One region of the Bacillus sp. P4_E1 genome, then DNA from elsewhere that is predicted to be linked to it. Evidence: riboswitches for the same ligand, from Rfam matches in the RefSeq annotation. Region 1 holds a riboswitch; each other region holds the start of a gene.

Evidence for each region. A riboswitch is a leader RNA that binds a small molecule or an ion and turns the genes downstream of it on or off. The one in region 1 is predicted to bind S-adenosylmethionine.
Region 2: it holds a riboswitch for S-adenosylmethionine, as region 1 does, so the genes downstream of both, metI (cystathionine gamma-synthase/O-acetylhomoserine thiolyase) here and AC1DS7_RS13595 (M20 family metallopeptidase) in region 1, are expected to answer to the same signal.
Region 3: it holds a riboswitch for S-adenosylmethionine, as region 1 does, so the genes downstream of both, AC1DS7_RS08765 (YezD family protein) here and AC1DS7_RS13595 (M20 family metallopeptidase) in region 1, are expected to answer to the same signal.
Region 4: it holds a riboswitch for S-adenosylmethionine, as region 1 does, so the genes downstream of both, AC1DS7_RS23625 (ABC transporter permease) here and AC1DS7_RS13595 (M20 family metallopeptidase) in region 1, are expected to answer to the same signal.

What each region holds. Positions count from the first base shown of each region.
Region 1 is NZ_JBFUIV010000008.1:149,946-155,037, forward strand. It holds gene AC1DS7_RS13585 (Lrp/AsnC family transcriptional regulator) at 1-161, shown strand, start outside; gene AC1DS7_RS13590 (DUF2199 domain-containing protein) at 296-829, shown strand; gene AC1DS7_RS13595 (M20 family metallopeptidase) at 935-2,140, opposite strand; SAM riboswitch class I at 2,229-2,330, opposite strand; gene AC1DS7_RS13600 (AAA domain-containing protein) at 2,406-4,715, opposite strand; gene AC1DS7_RS13605 (VOC family protein) at 4,827-5,092, shown strand, end outside.
Region 2 is NZ_JBFUIV010000006.1:240,995-246,086, forward strand. It holds gene AC1DS7_RS11310 (ArsR/SmtB family transcription factor) at 1-201, opposite strand, end outside; gene metC (cystathionine beta-lyase) at 697-1,860, opposite strand; gene metI (cystathionine gamma-synthase/O-acetylhomoserine thiolyase) at 1,857-2,969, opposite strand; SAM riboswitch class I at 3,059-3,172, opposite strand; SAM riboswitch class I at 3,375-3,484, shown strand; gene AC1DS7_RS11325 (bifunctional homocysteine S-methyltransferase/methylenetetrahydrofolate reductase) at 3,555-5,092, shown strand, end outside.
Region 3 is NZ_JBFUIV010000005.1:61,589-66,680, forward strand. It holds gene lysA (diaminopimelate decarboxylase) at 1-881, shown strand, start outside; SAM riboswitch class I at 999-1,107, shown strand; gene AC1DS7_RS08765 (YezD family protein) at 1,180-1,323, shown strand; gene AC1DS7_RS08770 (phosphoadenylyl-sulfate reductase) at 1,411-2,115, shown strand; gene sat (sulfate adenylyltransferase) at 2,155-3,291, shown strand; gene cysC (adenylyl-sulfate kinase) at 3,304-3,897, shown strand; gene AC1DS7_RS08785 (nitrite/sulfite reductase) at 3,909-5,092, shown strand, end outside.
Region 4 is NZ_JBFUIV010000021.1:63,999-69,090, reverse strand. It holds gene AC1DS7_RS23640 (multidrug effflux MFS transporter) at 1-861, shown strand, start outside; gene AC1DS7_RS23635 (hypothetical protein) at 1,112-1,615, shown strand; gene AC1DS7_RS23630 (DUF3951 domain-containing protein) at 1,634-1,786, opposite strand; SAM riboswitch class I at 2,182-2,287, shown strand; gene AC1DS7_RS23625 (ABC transporter permease) at 2,425-3,342, shown strand; gene AC1DS7_RS23620 (ABC transporter permease) at 3,359-4,363, shown strand; gene AC1DS7_RS23615 (ABC transporter ATP-binding protein) at 4,320-5,092, shown strand, end outside.

The DNA of each region.
Region 1 (5,092 bases):
CTGATTTATATCGAATTAGCGGGGAGTTTAATTATATGATGAAGGTCATGAGCGATTCGATGGATTCTCTCGCTACATTTTTAGACTCCTTAATGCAATTTGGATTATCGTCTCCTTTAATTGTTTTAAAGAGTGAGTTTGAGGAGAAATTGTCGTTCTGATAAAAGGATACGTATTATCCTCCGCTAACATTAAAAGTTGCTTCTTTGTGAGAGAAATCAACAAAATAAATGATATAATCTATTTAAAATCAAATGATCAAACACAATTGATATAGATGGTTAGGAGAAAATTAATGAACGAAAAAATAGGCTATGTTTGTAAATTTTGCGGAGTATTTCACGATGAACTCCCTATATGTTATGGGAATGAGGCTCCCGATTATTTTTACTATATCCCTGAAGAAGAGCTAGAGAGTCGAGTTGAAATGGATGAAGATCTATGTGTAATTGATGATGAATATTTCTTTATGAAAGGTTGTATTGAAATTCCAGTTTTAGATGGAGAGGGACCTTTTATATGGGATGTATGGGTATCTTTAAGTGAAACAAACTTCCAAAAGACGCTTGATTACTGGGAAACGAAAGGAAGAGAAAACGAATTAGAGCCAATGTTTGGTTGGTTATCTACCCAACTTCCTTGTTATCCAGATACAGTAAGTTTAAAAACAATGGTTCATACTAGAGAAATCGGTTACAAACCTTATATTGAACTCGAACTAACAGACCATCCATTATCTATTGAACAAAAAGATGGTATTAAACTAGATCGCATCCAAGAAATTGCTGAAGAAATTTGTTATCAAAATAACGAAGAAATAAATGATTAGTAAATAAAAAAGAACATTGAAAAATCAATGTTCTTTTTTATTACATTTTCACTTATTAATCAGATTTCTTTTCGAAAAGAGAACACTCAACTGTATTTTAACCACCTACCCCTGATTCCTCTGCTCCTCCCTAAACTCCTCCTTAACCTTTTCTAACAACCCTTCTTCTGTAATTAATCGATACGCTGTATTTGCTAGTGCTTTTGCGGATGTAATTAATGCTTTATCTCCTAATTCTGAACGTGCTGCTTCTCTAAATTCATTCGTATGCGCAATTAAGTCATCTGGACCGATTTTAATGTACGGATGAATTGTCGGTACAACTTGGCTTACATTTCCTGCATCCGTTGAGCCGATTCCTACTCTTTCTTTACGGTTTACCTCTTCACCTTGTAGTTCTAACTCTTCCGCTACGACGTCATTAAATGTTTTTGTTACGAGTAGTTCATCGATTTCATTTTGGAATTGATGAATTTTTACTTTTGTGCCTGTTGCTAACGCTGCTCCTTGTGCGATGTTTCTTACTTTCTCTGTTACTTCCGCACATCTTTTTCTCGTTGCAGCACGGATGAAGAACCTTGCTGCGGCGTAGTCAGGAATAATGTTAGGTGCTTTCCCGCCCTCAGTAATAACACCATGAATTCTCACATCTGATGGGAGTTGTTGGCGAAGTGCATTAATACTGTTATACAGCTGGATAATCGCATCTAATGCGTTAATTCCTTCTTCTGGTGAGGCCGCTGCGTGAGCTGTTTTTCCGTAAAAATGAAAATCTAGTGGATCAACTGCTAGTGACGGACTCGTTGGAGCTGTTTTTCCGCTCGGATGAATCATAAGCGCCGCATCAATGTTTTTAAATAAGCCAGCTTTCACATAACTCGATTTTGCGCTACCATTTGGCCCGCCCTCTTCTGCTGGTGTTCCGAACACGACAACTTCTCCGCCGATTTCCTCAAGCGTTTCTGATAACGCGATCGCTGCTGCAACGCTAATTGTGCCAATTAAATTGTGACCACATGCATGACCGAGTCCTGGTACAGCGTCATACTCAGCTAAAAATGCGATGACTGGTCCTTGTTTCCCTGAACTTTTTCGCGCGATAAATCCTGTTTCATGCCCAGCTATATTGTGCTGCAACTGAAATCCTGCGCTTCCTAACAACAAACTTAACGTTCTTGATGCGTAAAATTCTTGGTTACCAATCTCCGGATTCGCATGAATATTATGACTTGTTTCTATGTACTTTTCCTTATTTCTTTCTATACTCTCTTCAATTGTTTTTCTTTGTGACGTTACTCCTGTCGCTCCCATTTTTCTTCCTCCTTTTATTTTCACGTAAAAAAGCCTCTTTCTAAAAGATAGAAAGAGGCTTCTGTATATACAGTCAAAATGAGCTTCTTTCTTATCTTTCAAGTTACCTTGCTGGAATTGGCACAGTATTCATAAAGAATCCGCTGCCGAGGTGTCATAGGGCCAGTCCCTCAACCTCTCGTGATAAGAATTTTCATAAAATTATATTAAATTATTTTCATTCTAAGTTCATTCCAGGCAAAAGTCAAGGAATTCCTATCTGAATTTACCGAATATCTAAAAACCCTTTTAATACGCCAATTGTTTCAGGTGCTTGTAATCTTGCACATATGTACGGAAATTCCATACTACCTTCAAACATCATTTGAGATGTAAGAGGTGCTCCTGCCCAAAAGATTTCATCATCGATTACGATAAACGGGAATGCTTTATTTTGTCTTTGTAACTTTACATTTTTTAACGGAACTGGTCCATCACTATACACTGTTATTTGCGCATTTGTACGCATTAACGCTTGCCAGACTCGCTTATCCACTTGCTTTGTACTTGGAAGTGAAATGATAATTTTTCGTTTTGCGGCTAAAATATCTTTCAATAACCCTTTCGGCTCTTCAAGATTCATTTCCATAAACCAGCGTAAACGTTTCGAGATCTTTCGCTCCCACAATTGTCTTGATGTCGTGCGATCATACACATCTCCGTGACGTTCTATATGAGCTGTTAATTGCGATAACGCTTGTTTTCTCGAAAGATTTTTACGCATGTAGTGGCAATCTGATAATTGAATGAACTTCCCTCTCGCTCTTGTCACTGCAACGTTGACGAGGCGATGATTTTTATGGTCAAAGAATAACACGCCAGGTCGTTCTTGCGGATAACTATCTACCGTATCAAAGATCATCATATCTCTTTCAGACCCTTGAAACTTATGAACTGTCGCCGCTAAAACTGGTATGTTTTGATATTTCGTTTTCTGCAACATTTCTCTAATACACGTTGATAAAAAACGGGACTGTGCCCTGTAAGGCGTAACTACACCGATAGATTGAACACCGTCTAACAATCCAATTAACATCATTTGCATCGCTACTAAACCAGACATAATATTAAAACGAGAACCGGAAGCAGCGTCTTTTAAAGAAAAGGCTCCCATTAAGCTCGTATCAAATAAAACACTCGCCTCATTTGCGAACGGTTGCAGTTTCGCAAGTTCTTTACGCTCTGAAACAGATGGATGATCGTACACTCTATTTTTATAAATAAATGAATTCGTAAACTTAGATATATCCGTATGCATACGTCTTTGCTCCTGCAGCATAAAAAGGTTCGGATGTGCTTCTGATTTATTTACAGAATCAACAATCCCTGCATGATAAAACATATCTTCACCGAGCCATTTTCGAACGAGTTCATGGTTCGCCATCGCAATCGGAGGTAACTGTAAAAAGTCACCACAAACGACAATACGTTTCCCAAGTGAAGCAGCTAATGCGATTTGCGGAACATAAGCCATACTTACTTCATCTACGACAACTAAATCAAATGTACGCTCATAAATAAGTGAATCAATTGCACATTTCGATAAAGTCGCACCGATTACTTTCGCATTTTCAATGTATTCTTTTTCTACTTCTTTAATTTTCGCTTTTTGCTTTCGAAGATCACTTTCAATCTCTTGTATACGCTTCTTATCAGCAGAAGTCGCTTTATATGATAAAATCTTTTCACGAAGATCTTGTCGCGTCTCTTCTAAATAGAGTCTTTCTTCTCCCCAAGATCCATTCGTCGTTTCAACTAACTTCGATGCAAGTAACGTTTCATGATTTCGTATATGTTCATGTTGACTATAACCGTAACGAACAATTTCTCCAGGCGTCCATTTCTTCTTCTTCTCAATTTGCTTCGTTACTTCACTCATTAATACGTCTACTGCCGCATTACTATGAGCTAACACAAGTACCGATTTTCCTTTTTGATAATGAGCAGAAATAATACGCGATAAATTGTAAGACTTCCCTGTTCCCGGTGGTCCCCACACGTACGTTGTTGGATTGTAAAAAGAACGATACGCCAATTCATTTTTCGTATTTTTCATCTTTTCAATATGTTTCGGACTGCTCGTCCCATCAACAAGACGCTTTATACGATTACGTTTTAACTTATCCTTATGTGCCTCTTTCAATCGCTCTTGTAGTTGTTCTAACAATTGCCACGGTTCACTGTATAAAACGGCTTCTCGTATTTCACCTTGTATATAATCATTTAACTTCAATTCGATTTCTAATCCATGTACAGATAATACTTCCCCTGTCGCTTCCTCACCATCGAACTCAATTCGAATTGGTGAACCTTCAGGTAAGCTTACTTCCGAAATAAGCTGAAATACGTATACTGTACTTTCATAATCTGTATATAAAAAACGACCGTTCATGATAGAGATTTTACTACCACCTATCGTTTTCCAATGTTTAATTTCATATGCTAATGCATAATGCCACTCTTTCATTGTTTCCGATAATGAAGGAGTTTGAGTAGTTGTATTCATCGTATAATCTCCTTCCTTCTCCCCAAACATACTTTCTCACTATACCATATAACACGCTAAAATTTGTAAGGTTTTTATCTTGCTTATTTTCTTAATTTTCAATAATATATTGTATATAATTTTCAGAAAGAAGGAATCCACATGCCAGTTAGACGAATCGAACACGTTGGACTTATGGTTACAAACTTAGAAACATCTATTTCATTTTATAAAGAAGTAGTTGGCTTACAGCTCATTAAACGTATGGGGCACCCAAATCCAGACTTAAAACTCGCTTTTTTAGGTGTGGAAGAATCGAAAGAAACGATACTTGAACTCATTGAAGGTTACAACTCTTCCCTTCCGGCAGAAGGAAAAGTACATCACATTTGTTTTAAAGTGGATTCATTAGAGGATGAAATCGAAAG
Region 2 (5,092 bases), on a different contig from region 1:
TTTAGCACTTTTTAACTTTGCTAAATGCTGTGAAATTGTAGATTGTGGCATGTTTAAGCCTGTGTACATTGTAGAAACGTTGCTTGGGCCACGTTCAATTAATCCCTTTACAATACATAAGCGAACAGGATGAGCAAGCACTTTCAATAATTCTGCATTGCTTTCATATAGTTCTATTTCTTTTTGAAAGGTTTCTAACATGTTCTTTTCCACCTCCGTGTGAGCTGTTATACCATACTATACATACCAAAAAATCAAAGAAAAGAAAACAGTTGTTGCAGAAAAAAAGTCCTAAAGTAAAGAAATTGTAAGAAAAGAGACCCTGATGTAAATAAAATAGATAAATTTGCACAGTTTTGTAAAATGACATTTTTGAGTGAAAATTTTGATGCGTTTCAAAAATTGAAAGATATAGATATATTCGTAACACAATTTTATCATGATTTTCTTATTCTTTCAAATGAATATACAAAATTTTTAAAATAATATGACAAAGGAATTATAATGTTATATATAGAATATATAACAGGTTAAAAGAAAAGAAGCTGATTATGATGATAATGAAATGTTTGGATGTAACTGATACATCTTAGAATAATCAAGTCATCAGTCATTTATTCTAGAGTTCATCTTTTTAAACAACTATTTTATTTCTTGAAGAGTTTTATTATTCGTACACAGCTTCGTTTCTTCCCTTTATGCATTTACAGGTTCTTCTACATAAGAAAGGGCATTTTCAAAATCGGATATTAAATCGTCAACATTTTCAAGGCCAACCGATAAACGGAGTAATGAATTGGAAATCCCTCTTTCATCACGTGCTTCCTGTGATAAAGCTGCATGTGACATTTTAGCTGGGTAGGAAAGAATCGATTCGACAGCACCTAAACTAACTGCGAAGACAGGTAATTTTACTTTTGATAAAAATTGGCGGAGTGCGTCTTCTGATTGTAAAGTGAAAGATAGGACAGCTCCGGCTGATGTAGCTTGAGATTGTTGAATGTCAAATCCAAGATGTGTTTGTAAGCCAGGATAATAGACATTTTGAACTTTAGTGTGCTCTTGTAAAAAATTTGCGATTTTGTTGGCACCTGCAGCTGAATGTTCGAGACGTACATGCAATGTTTTAATGCCGCGAAGCACGAGAGAACAATCTTGCGGTCCTAAAATAGCACCAAAAGCGTTTTGTAGAAAGCCGAGCTTTTGAGCGAGTTCTTCATCTTTTACGACAGCTAATCCGGCGGTGACATCGCTATGACCAGCAATAAACTTTGTAGCGCTATGAAGAACGACATCAGCGCCAAGATCAAGCGGTTTTTGAAATAGTGGTGTCAAAAATGTATTATCAACAAAAGTAAGAGCACCAATAGATTTTGCAAGATTAGAAACAGCGCGAATATCTGTCACTTTTAAAAGTGGGTTAGAAGGTGTTTCTACATAAAAGAGCTTCGTATTTGGTTTAATGTTTTCTTTTACTTCTTCCACATTGGTCATATCAACAAATGTATGTGAAACACCATAACGGGAGAGAACTTCAGTAACAATTCGATAAGTGCCTCCATATACATCTTCTGAAATAAGAACATGGTCACCTTGTGAAAGAAGGAGAAATGCAGTAGAAATGGCTGCAATGCCTGATGCAAAGGCAAATCCTTTTGTCCCGCCTTCTAATAAAGCAATGATATCTTCAAGAGCTTCACGTGTTGGATTTCCAGATCTACTATAGTCATACTTTCCGAAAGCATCTACATCAAACTGATGGAATGTTGATGTGTTATAGATGGGAACGTTAACAGCTCCTGTATGTGAGTCATGCTTGTATTGATTATGCAGTAAAAGCGTATCTATGGAATAACTCATATTCTTACACCTTCTTTTACAAGTTTAATTGCTTGCTTTAAGTCTTGAATTAAGTCGTTGCTATTTTCGATGCCGACTGAAAAACGGAGAAGACGATTACACACACCACGTGCTGTTCGAACATCTTCTGGAATATCGGCATGAGTTTGCGTTGCTGGATAAGTCATTAAACTTTCGACACCGCCAAGACTTTCAGCAAATGTAATTAAGGATAAAGATTGTAAGAAAGGATTAATCCAAGTTTCATCTTGAAGGCGAAATGAAATCATACCACCTCTTCCTGGATAAAATACATCTGTCACACCATCTTCATCATTTAAATAAGCAACAATTGCATGAGCGTTTTCTTCATGCTGTTTCATGCGAAGTGCTAAAGTCTTCATGCCTCGAATTAATAGCCATGAATCAAACGGGCTTAAGACAGCACCAGAGGCATTATGATAATGAGCAAGCTCCTCGCAAAGAGATTTCCCTTTCGCAACGACAAGTCCGCTTAGTACATCGTTATGACCGCCTAAATATTTAGTTGCGCTATGAAGGACGATGTTTGCACCTTCTGTTAATGGTTGCTGTATATAAGGCGTATAGAACGTGTTATCTACAATAAGAAGTAGTCCGTGCCTTTTCGCTACACTTGCTACACTTACGATATCAGTTACTTGCATTAATGGATTAGTCGGTGTTTCTATGAAAATAGCCTTCGTTTGAGATGTGATTGCTTGCTCAATTTGTTTAATAGATTGTGTATCTACGTATCTACATCGAATATTCCACTTGTCTTCATGTTCGGAAAATAGACGATATGTTCCCCCGTATAAGTCTTCAGATACGATAAGCTCATCTCCGGAACGGAATAGTGAAAGGACAAGGAGAACAGCCGCCATTCCTGAACTACAGGCATACCCTTGCTCACCGCTTTCTAAGTCTGCAATTGCCTGTTCTAAAAGGCCACGAGTCGGATTTCCAGTTCTTGAATAGTCAAATCCAGTAGATTTACCAATTCCTTCGTGACGATAAGCAGTTGAGAAATAAACAGGTGGATTAACCGTTCCTGTTGTAGCTTCGCTACGGTTCCCGATTTGTGCTAGTTTTGTTTCGATTGTTGACATGTGAAAATTCCCCCTTTTTAAAGTGAACGACTAAGTGAAAATAAAAAAAGCCTTCTAAGAAGAAGGCTTTCGGATTGAATAGAGTCTTCTTCTCATCTGTCAAATCTTTCACAATTTGCTGGAATTAGCACCTTATTAACGAATGAATGTTAATGGTTGCTGAGGCGTCAAAGGGCCAGTCCCTCTACCTCTCTAGATAAGAATGTTCGTATGAAATTTTATTATGGTTTTAACTTTACAACAAAAGATATTTGAATTGCAACTTTATTTTAAATAATTTTTATTTTTCCGCAAGTGTCATTGACTTTTATTTTAGTGCGTGCTAAATTTATAAAAAATTAACAAACATTGTTAAAAGGGGAACGTATTTCCTTTTAGCTACATAAATAAAATAATAAAGACAAACTCTTATTGAGAGCGGTGGAGGGAAAGGCCCTGTGAAACCCGGCAACCTTCAAACTAAATGTTTGAAACGGTGCTAAAACCTGCAAAACGTGTGTTTTGCATAATAAGAGGAGGAACAATTATGTCCCCCTCTTCAAAGTGAAGAGGGGGTTTTTATATTGATAGAAATGAGGGAGATTCGTGAAATTACTAGATTTATTATCAAAAGGAATTGTAATAGGTGATGGTGCGGTTGGAACGTTATTACATTCGCATGGTTTACAAAGTAGTTTTGAAGAATTGAATTTGTCTGATCCGGACTTAATTATATCGATCCATAAACAATATGTAGCTGCTGGAGCAGATGTTATTCAAACGAATACGTATGGTGCGAATGAAGCGAAACTCCGCATGTATGGTCTAGAAAATCAAGTTGTCCAAATTAATAAAGCGGCAGTGAATATTGCGAAAGCATCAGTAACAGATCGGAATGCAATTTTAGGGACAATTGGAGGTATGAAACATATTGGTGCTGTTACAACGACTGATATAGAGCGAGAATTTATGTTACTTGAGCAGGCAGGTGCTTTACTAGAAGAACAGGTTGATGGATTACTATTAGAAACTTTTTATGATGAATTTGAATTATTGCATGCGGTTAAAGTATTGCGTAAACAAACGAATATTCCGATTGTTGCTCAGTTAGCGTTACATGAGGCAGGTACGACTCAAAATGGGAATGATGTCAATGAAATATTAAAACAGCTTTTAGATTACGGTGCCAATGTTGTTGGGTTGAACTGTCAACTAGGCCCGCTTCACATGACGGAAGCTTTCAAAATGATATCGATTCCTCAAAATGGCTATTTATCAGCATATCCGAATGCAGGTCTCCCGAATTATGTGGAAGGGCGTTACGTATATGAGGGAAGTCCAGCGTATTTTGAAGAAATGACACCGAAATTTATTGAACAAGGTATTCGTTTATTAGGTGGTTGTTGTGGTACTACCCCGGAACATATTGAAGGAATGAAACGTGCTACTCTAAATGTTGCACCTGTAATAGCAAAGGAGACGATTCAAAGGCCTAAAGTGGTCCATACACATGAGAAGCGTTCGAGAGCTCATGTTACTCTAGCAGAAAAGGCAAAGAAACAAACGACAGTTGTAGTGGAATTAGATCCACCGAAAACGTTAGACACGCAGCGTTTTTTTGAAGGGGCAAGAGCACTGAAAAGGGCTGGAGCGGATGCTATTACTCTAGCAGATAATTCATTAGCATCTCCTCGTGTTTCGAATATGGCTATGGGTGCATTATTAACGAAGCATGATATTCCAGTATTGACGCATTTAACGTGTAGAGACCATAACGTCATTGGACTACAGTCTCACTTACTTGGATTATCAGCATTAGGTATGGAGGAAGTGCTAGCTTTAACTGGTGATCCAGCGCGCGTTGGTGATTTCCCAGGTGCAACTTCTGTATATGATTTGTCATCGATAGAGCTCATTAAAATGATTAAAGAGATGAACGACGGACGCTCTATTTTAGGGAAATCAATTGGTCCGGCAACAAGATTTTCTGTTGGAGGTGCATTCAATCCTCATGTAAGGCATTTAAAAGCAGCGGTCAAGCGAATGGAACGAAAAATTGATGCTGGTGCTGAATATTTCTTAACGCAGCCGATATATGATGTTGCTTTAATAGAAGAAGTATATGAAGCGACAAAGCATTTGGA
Region 3 (5,092 bases), on a different contig from region 1:
ATGGGAAATTTGTGAACATATTAATCCGTGTAACGCCTGGAGTAGAGGCACATACACACGAATATATAACAACAGGTCAAGAGGATTCGAAATTTGGATTTGGTGTTTCAAATGGTCAAGCGATGCAAGCAATTGAGCTTGCCTTGCAAAAATCAAATTATAATGTGCTAGGAATTCACTCGCACATCGGATCACAAATATTTGAAACGGCTGGATTTGTTCGAGCAATTGAAGTACTCCGCCAATTTTTAGAAGAAGTGAGAGAGCGAACACATTATGTGATGAAAGTATTAAATGTGGGCGGAGGTTTCGGTATACGTTATACGGATTCAGATACACCGTTAACACTTGAAACGTATGTGCACGCTGTAACAAGTACGATAAGAGAACAATTTACATTATGTGAATATCCGCTTCCAGAAATATGGGTTGAACCAGGTCGTAGTATCGTAGGTGATGCGGGAACAACACTTTATACAGTCGGAGCGGTGAAAGAGATTCCTGGCATTCGGAAATATGTTTCAGTCGATGGTGGAATGACAGATAATTTAAGACCAGCTCTATACGGAGCCCGTTATGAGGCGATGTTGGCGAATCGAGGGAATGATGAGAATGAGGAACTCGTTTCGATTGCTGGGAAATGCTGTGAAAGTGGAGATATGCTGATTTGGGATATTAACTTACCGCAAGTTGCTTCTTCTGATTTACTAGCAATTTCTTGTACGGGGGCATATGGGTACTCGATGGCGAATAATTATAATCGTATTCGTAGACCAGCTGTCGTCTTTGCAAAAGGCGGGACGTCACAAATTGTCGTAGAACGTGAAACATATGAAAATATCATTGGGAACGATCGCATACGTATTAAAGAGCTGGTGTGAATGAGAAAGAAGGAGTTGTCTAGTAAAGGCAACTCCTTTTAAAAAAAGAAAAATAATTAAATATATCGGAAAACTAGGATTGAAAAAAATCAGAATTGTGATAAAATACAAATACAAAGCTTATCAAGAGAAGCTGAGGGAACTGGCCCTACGAAGCTCGGCAACCTGCTTATAGAAAGCAAGGTGCTAAATCCAGCAAAATGGAATCCATTTTGAAAGATAAGGTAAAATATATTACCGAACAGTCTTTTCGAAATGGGAAAGATTTTTTTTATGAATAAAAAGGGGGGCTGTTTGCGTGAGCGTACGGGAGCATTTTGATGAAGTATCTGAGAAAATTCAAGCGATGCTTGCTGATATGAAATATGGTTCCATTACAATTGTTGTGCAAGATGGAAAAGTGATTCAATTAGAAAAAAGTGAAAAGGTTCGTTTAAAGTAAAAAGCGCTGACTAGAAAAACTAGAGGCGGTTTTAATCTATTTTTAATAGGTTAAAGCCGTCTTTTTGCTTTTACAGGGGGAAAAAACATGTTGACGTACGAAACGTGGAAAGAAAATAGTGTTTCATTTTCTGAAGAAGATGAAACGAAAGGCGCGCTATCAGTATTAAGTTGGGCTTATAACGAATATAAAGATGAAATTGTATATGCATGTAGCTTTGGGGTGGAGGGAATGGTTTTATTGCATCTTATAAACCAAGTAAATCCATCTGCTAAAGTTGTATTTTTGGATACAAATGTTCATTTTCAAGAAACGTACGAATTAATTAAGAAGGTACGCGAGAGATTTCCTTCATTAAATATTATAGAAAAACAGCCAGAACTTACACTCGATGAACAAGCGAAGCTTCATGGAGAGAAGTTATGGGAAAGTAATCCGAATCTTTGCTGTAGTATTAGAAAAATTTTACCGTTAGAAAAATCATTAGCAGCGGAAAAAGCGTGGATATCAGGCTTAAGAAGGGAACAATCAGAAACGCGTAAGCATACACAGTTTATAAATCAAGATCGTCGTTTTCAATCTATTAAAGTTTGTCCGCTCATTCATTGGACTTGGAAAGAAGTTTGGCGATATGTATATAAACATAGTTTGCCGTATAACCCATTGCATGATGTTGGCTATCCGAGTATTGGGTGTGAGAAATGTACATTACCTGTAGGTGATGGTGGCAACTCAAGAGATGGAAGATGGGCTGGGAAAATGAAGACGGAATGTGGCCTTCACTTTCAATGAGATAGATTTTGAAATAAAGCTAAGAAGGGATATAAGAAGATGAGTACAACAAATGAATTAGTAAACCGCATTGATGAAACATATGAAATATCGAACATTGTAAAGGAAATCGAGATAGACAAAATTGCACTTAGTGATTTAGAACTTTTGGCGACAGGAGGATATAGCCCTCTTACAGGATTTTTAGGGAAGAGAGATTATGATTCAGTAGTAGAAACGCTGCGTTTAGCAAATGGTAGCGTATGGAGTATACCGATTACACTACCGGTAACAGAAGAAGTAGCCGAGAAACTGCAGGCTGGAGAGGAAGTAAAACTTGTCAACGCAGGAAATGTATATGGTGTTATTCAAATAGAAGATATTTTTGTACCAGATAAAGAAAAAGAAGCGTTACTTGTATATAAAACGACGGATGAAGCACATCCAGGTGTGAAAAAATTATATGAACGACCAAACGTTTACGTTGGAGGAGCTATTATTCTTACAAAACGCTTTGGAAATAATCCGTTTCCTTCTTATCATTTAGATCCAATTGAAACGAGAGAAGAATTTAAAAAACGCGGTTGGAAAACAGTAGTTGGATTTCAAACGAGAAACCCAGTACATCGTGCCCATGAGTATATTCAAAAATCTGCCCTTGAAATTGTAGATGGTCTCTTTTTAAATCCGCTCGTTGGGGAAACGAAGTCAGATGATATTCCTGCTGATGTAAGGATGGAAAGCTATGAAGTATTACTTCAAAACTATTATCCGAAAGATCGTGTCTTTTTAGGTGTATTTCCTGCAGCAATGCGTTACGCAGGACCAAGGGAAGCGATATTTCATGCACTAGTAAGAAAGAACTTTGGTTGTACCCACTTTATTGTAGGGCGTGATCATGCTGGGGTAGGGGACTATTACGGAACATATGAAGCGCAGGAAATCTTTACGAATTTTACAGTAGAAGAGTTAGGGATTACGCCGTTATTTTTTGAACATAGTTTTTACTGCACGAAATGTGAAGCAATGGCTTCAACGAAAACATGTCCGCATGGAAAAGAAGACCGTGTCATCTTATCGGGTACGAAAGTACGAGAAATGTTAAGAAATGGTGAGATTCCGCCAAGTACATTTAGTCGTAAAGAAGTAGTGGAAGTGCTAATTAAAGGTTTGAAAAAAGAAGTAGTAACAGAATAGGGAGAGAATGAGATGGATACGAATATTACTTGGCATACAGCTTCTGTTTCAAAAGATGAGAGAAGAGTGAAGAATGGGCATCACAGTTTTGTAGTTTGGTTTACTGGTTTATCAGCTTCGGGCAAATCTACAGTAGCGAATGCGGTTGCTCGTAAACTATTTGAAAAGAATATCGGAAATTATGTGCTAGATGGGGATAACATTCGGCACGGTTTAAATAAAGACTTAGGTTTTTCTGAAAGTGATCGTATGGAAAATATAAGACGTATTGGCGAAGTGGCGAAGCTATTTGTAGATCAAGGTACTGTTGTCCTTACAGCGTTTATTTCACCATTTCAAGTAGATCGAAAACAAGTTAGGGATTTATTAGCGGCAGATGAGTTTATAGAAGTGTTTGTAAAATGTCCAATTGAAGAGTGTGAAAAACGTGATCCAAAAGGGTTATACAAAAAAGCGAGACAAGGTGATATTAAAGAGTTTACTGGTGTTGATTCACCGTATGAGGAACCAAAACAAGCAGAATTAATTGTAGAAACGCACAAGGATTCTATTGAAGAATGTGCAGAGCAAATTGTGAAGTACTTGCAAGAGCGTAGTTTCATATAGGGGGATAAAAGATGAGTTATGAAAAAGTGTGGGCTAATAATGAAAAATTAAATCAAACAGAGAAAAAGAAATTAGAGAAAGACGGATTAGAAATCTTTAATGATATTCCTTACTATGCGGAGAATGGATTTGAATCTATTCCGAAAGAAGAGTGGGACGCTTTTAAATGGGCGGGATTGTATTTGCAAAGACCGAAAGAAGCGGGCTATTTTATGATGCGTGTCAACATTCCTTCTGGAATTATTACAAATGCACAGGCAGAAGCACTTGCTTCTATCGCTGAAGATTATGGGCGTGATGTGTTAGATATTACGACAAGACAGGCGATTCAGTTTCATTGGTTAGAAATTGGGCAAATTCCGGATATTTTTAAAAGATTAGCGAGAGTTGGTTTATCTTCAGCAGGGGCATGTGGTGATATTACGCGTAATATTACAGGTAATCCACTTGCTGGAATTGATGCGAATGAACTATTTGATACAACATCGATTGTTAAAGAAATATACGATTACTTCCAACATAATGAAGAGTTTTCTAATCTACCACGTAAATTCAAAATGTCTATTAGTTCTAACATTTATAATTCAGCAAATGCAGAGATTAACTGTGTGGCATTTACACCCGCTACGAAAGAAATAGATGGTGAGAAAAAAATTGGTTTTCATATAAAAGTAGGGGGAGGCTTATCAGCTCGTCCGTACTTAGCGGAAGAATTAGATGTATTCGTTTTACCAGAAGAAGTGAAGGGGATAGCAATTGCAATTGCTACTATATTCCGTGATTTTGGATATCGTGAAAAGCGTCATTTAGCACGTTTGAAATTTCTTGTTGCTGACTGGGGTGCGGAGAAATTTAAAGAGAAACTAATAGAGTATACAGGCCCATTGCAAAGTAAAGGGGAAAGTGCTCTCAAAGGCTGGAATGCAGGATACTTTTATGGCGTTCAAGATCAAAAACAAGCAGGATTAAAGTATGTCGGCTTTAATGTACCAGTAGGGCGTTTACACGCAAAGGAAATGTTTGAGATTGCAAGAATTGCAAAGAAATATGGAAACGGGCAAATTCGAACTTGTAACTCGCAAAACTTCATTATTCCGAATGTTCCGCCAGAAAATGTTGCAGGATTATTAAGTGAACCGTTGTTTGAAGCAATTTCAGCAAATCCGAAATCGTTTATCGGTCATGCGGTTTCATG
Region 4 (5,092 bases), on a different contig from region 1:
GTACGTGATATGTATTCAGGTTCTGAAATGACGAAGTTTTTCTCACTGCTTATGTTAGTAAACGGAGCAGCGCCTATTTTGGCACCGATTATTGGAGGGCAATTATTACAGTTCACATCATGGCGCGGCGTTTTTATCGTTCTTGGAGCAATTAGTGTATTCATGCTAATATCAGCTACTTTCGTATTACGTGAAACATTACCTCCTGAAGAAAGAGAGACAGGTGGATTATCAGGAACGCTTGCAACATACGGAAAGCTTCTGAAAGATCGTTTATTTATGGGGTATGCACTGTCGCAAGGATTAGTAACAGCTGCAATGTTTGCTTATATTTCTGGTTCACCGTTTGTGTTGCAGAACATATACGGAGCATCACCACAGCAATTTAGCTTATTCTTTGCGATTAACGGTATCGGTATTATTATTGCTAGTCAGGTTACGGGCCGTTTAGCAGGGAAAGTGAATGAGAAAACGTTATTCGTTTCCGGTATTATTATTGCAGCTATTGGTGGTCTATCTTTATTACTGACAATCTTACTAGGAATAGGTTTAATTGGTGTTTTATGCTCGTTATTCCTTGTTGTATCAAGTGTCGGGGTTGTATCAACAACTGGTTTCTCGTTAGCGATGAGAAATCAGAAACAAGCTGCAGGAACAGCATCGGCCTTATTAGGATTATTACAGTTCATTTCAGGAGCACTTGTTGCACCATTAGTAGGTATTGGCGGAAGCAATACCGCATTACCGATGGGGGTTGTGATAGCTCTTTGTGAAATTGGTGCTGTATTATGTTATCTATTTATGGCCAGAAGAAGTGAAAAGCAGTTTGAACTGCAACAAAGACAAAATTTAGAGGCTTAATTTATAAAAAAGAGCTGATTCAAATATGTGTTGAATCAGCTCTTTTTTCATTTCTTTGAAATAACTTATACATTGTTGTAAGGTGATGCAAAAGTTATTTGCATAAAGTGACGATACTGTGACAAAAATGTTGGTGTGTATATTAAGATTTCGTCTTAAGTGTAAAAAGTAGGGTGTTCTCGGTATAATAACAAGTGGAGATAAAAGAAACTATAATGAGTAATAGCTGTAGATAAAAGGAGAAGAAGAGATGAAGAAGGTTTTGGGTATTGCTGTAATGGGAAGTATGCTCCTTCTAGCAGGGTGTAATGGAAATAAAGATACGAAAGAACCGAAAGAAAAGGTAGAGCAATCTACTGAGCAAACAGAAGAGATGAAAGAATACCGTGCAGTACATGAAAAATACGATATGAAAATGAATAAAGAAATTAATAAAGCACTACAGTTATTTGAAGTGGCAAAAGAAAAGGGCGGTAAGGAAATAACTAGTGCTAAATATAAAGAAGACGTGCGAACGGTAACAACGGGCATGTTAGAAGATATTGATCATATGCGTAAAGAAATTCGTGTGCCGAAGTCGAAAGAGGATGAACATGAACTATATGTTGGTTTCTTAAATGAAGCAGAACAAGCGATGAAAAAATTACAGAAGTTAGCTAAAGAAGAAGATTCATCGTTGATTCGTGATATAGAAGTTAATTTTTCAACAGCATCGACATACTATAAACGCTTTCAAACAGAGGCGAAAAAATAACCTTGCGCATGCGCAAGGTTATTTTTTCTTTTTACCATCTCCGTCTTCATCCTCGGATACTAATATCTTCTGTTCTTCGTGAAATTCTGAAATTGTTTGTCCAGTAATATTATCGAATGGAGTGTAAAAAGAAGTGATGCTTTTCTTTTTAATGAAGAGTTTATCCCGCATTAACGGGCAGTAAGACCCCCACCTCAAAGTTCAGTGAAAGCAAAGAAGTTAGGTAGGGGATCAACTGCCCGTAAAAGCCCGATTGGTGAGGGCTGATAATCAGTGGGGGATGAACAAAACCCCTACTGATTAAAGTTTCACTTTATAGAAGCCGATGATGACAAGTACAAGTATTACGATTGTTAATGGCAATCCTATAGTAGCCAGAAGTAGTGGATCCATCTTATAACTCCTTTAATACAATTTCTTTTTATTATAAGCGAAAGATTGTAATTTCAATAACTAATATAATAGAAAACTGATTTTTCTAAATATATCCAATTTGATTGACTTTTCATTTTTTCAGAATTATAATTCAAAATATACAATTTGAACCAAATAATAATATAGCAATTTACTTATCCAGAGAGGTAGAGGGACTGGCCCTATGACACCTCAGCAGCGGGTTCTGTAACAGGAACACCGTGCTAATTCCAGCAAGCAAGTCTTGAAAGATAAGTGATGGGCCTTCGTTTATTAAGCCTTGATCTTATTTTTTAAGATCAAGGCTTTTTGTGTTTTAAGAAGTAGAGAAGGAGTAATGGCAACAAATATGTCAATAAAACAAAGTAAATTCATTTGTTTAGGGGGTTATTGAAGTGTATGTTATTAAAAAACTATCGGTTATGGTATTCACGCTATGGGTCATTACGACAGTAACATTTTTAATTATGCATATTATTCCAGGTGATCCGTTTTCATCAGATGCGAAAATCTTTCCTGAAGAAGTAATACAAAACATGAGAGCGAAGTATCACCTTGATGAACCGTTATGGAATCAGTATGTTGCTTATTTGGATGGGGTAGTTCATTTTGATTTTGGCGAATCTGTTCAATCGACAGGTCAAGGTGTATCGGAAATTATAACAACTGGTTTTGGACCATCAGCAATTATTGGTTTACAAGCACTTGTTATTTCATTGTTAGTCGGAATTGCCGCAGGTACATTTGCCGCGCTATATCATGGGAAAGTGATTGATTATAGTGTGAGCTTGCTTGCGATTCTCGGTATTTCTATTCCTAGTTTTATTTTAGCACCACTATTTATACAAGTATTCGCCATACAATTTGAATTACTACCAGTGGCGTCTTGGGGAACATTTGAGCATACTGTATTACCCTCCTTCGCATTAGCGTTAGGACCAATCGCAGTTATTACAAGATTTGTTCGCTCTAATATGATTGAAGTGTTGCAGAGTGATTATATTAAGCTAGCGAGAGCGAAAGGTATACCAATTAAGAAAATCATTATAAGACATGCTCTTCGAAATGCGATTGTTCCGGTACTTACATTTGTTGGCCCATTAATGGCTGGACTTTTAACAGGGACTTTCGTTATTGAAAAAATCTTTTCAATTCCTGGTTTAGGAAAATATTTTGTAGACAGTATTTTCAACCGAGATTATCCGGTGATTATGGGAACAACCATTTTCTATAGTGCGCTATTAATTGTATGTATTTTTATTACAGATATCATTCATCGTATTGTTGATCCGCGCATTCGTTCTATTACGTAAGGAGGGTGATGTTTAAATGGGGGCTTATGAAATTAATGACCAGTTATTAACGAATGAAGAGAAAAAAGAATTAACGATAAATAAAGATCAGCAAACGATTAGCCGGAAAAAGGAAGTGTTTCGCAAGTTTATATCAAACCCTATAGCAGTTTTAGGGGCAGTGACGTTATTACTAATTATTGTTTTCTCGCTTATTGGCGAAAGTTTAACGCCATTTACTGCGAGTGAACAAGTAAAAGAAGCAACTAATTTACCGCCTAGTAGTGAGCATTGGTTCGGAACAGACGATTTAGGGAGAGATATTTGGGCGCGTACTTGGGCTGGTGGGAAAATTTCATTAACAGTTGGATTGGTAGCAGCAGCTCTTGATATAGGGCTTGGTGTACTTATCGGTGGCTTTAGTGGATATGTGAGAGGACGTAATCGTCTTGGAACGTTAATTGATGAGTGGATTATAAGAGGGATTGAAGTGTTATACGGTATCCCATATTTACTGATTGTTATTTTACTATTAATCATTATGAAACCAGGACTTTTTACAATTATTATAGCTCTTGCGTTAACGGGATGGATTGGCATGGCACGTCTCATTCGGGCGCAAGTACTTTCATTGAAACAAAGAGAATTTGTTATTGCAGCAGAGCGATTAGGTACATCTCATATGAAAATTATATATGGGCATTTAATTCCAAACTTAACAGGGATTATTATCGTCAATTTATCATTCACAATTCCAGCAGCTATTTTCTCAGAATCATTTTTAAGTTTTATCGGACTTGGAGTACAATCACCAGCAGCGAGCTGGGGCACGATGACAAACGATGCACTCGGGACATTACTAAGCGGAGAGTGGTGGCAACTTTTCTTCCCGGCAATCATGATTGCATTCATCATGTTCGCATTTAATGCGATTGGTGATGGTTTGCAAGATGCGATTGATCCGAAAATCGTAAAACGTAATCGAAAGGAGAAAAAACATGGCACAAATCTTATCTTTAGAAAACGTAACGTTGGCCGTTGAAAAAGAGAATAGTAAGCAAGCAATTGTGAAGCATGTTTCCTTTTCTATTAACGAAGGTGAAATAGTTGCACTTGTCGGAGAAAGTGGTTCAGGGAAAAGTGTTACAGCACAATCAATTATCGGCTTAAATCAAGAATCGATTCATATTGATGATGGAAATATATCTTTCCAATCAAAGGAATTAACGGATTTACAAGAATCAGAATGGAATCAAATTCGCGGGAAAGATATTTCCTTTATCTTTCAAGACCCGCTTTCATCTTTAAATCCGACGATGAAGGTTGGAAGACAAATTACAGAAGTAATTGCGCAGCATGAAAAGAAATCGAAAAAAGAGGCAAAAGAAATTGCAATTAACTTACTAAATGATTTAGGGATACATGAAGCAGAGAAACGCTTTGAACAATACCCGTATCAGTTGAGCGGAGGTATGAGGCAGCGTATTTGTTTAGCAATTGCATTTGCTTGTCACCCGAAGCTCGTTATTGCAGATGAACCTACAACAGCATTAGATGTAACGATTCAAAAGCAAATTATGGAGTTGTTAAAAGAAAGAAAGGAAAAACAAAATACGAGTATTTTATTAATTACACATGATTTGGCACTTGTACGTGAAGTAGCTGACCGAGTAGTAGTTATGTACGGGGGACGTGTTGTTGAAAAAGGAACGATACAAGAAGTAATTGGCTCACCTAAGCACCCTTACACAAAAAGTTTATTGCAAGCAAT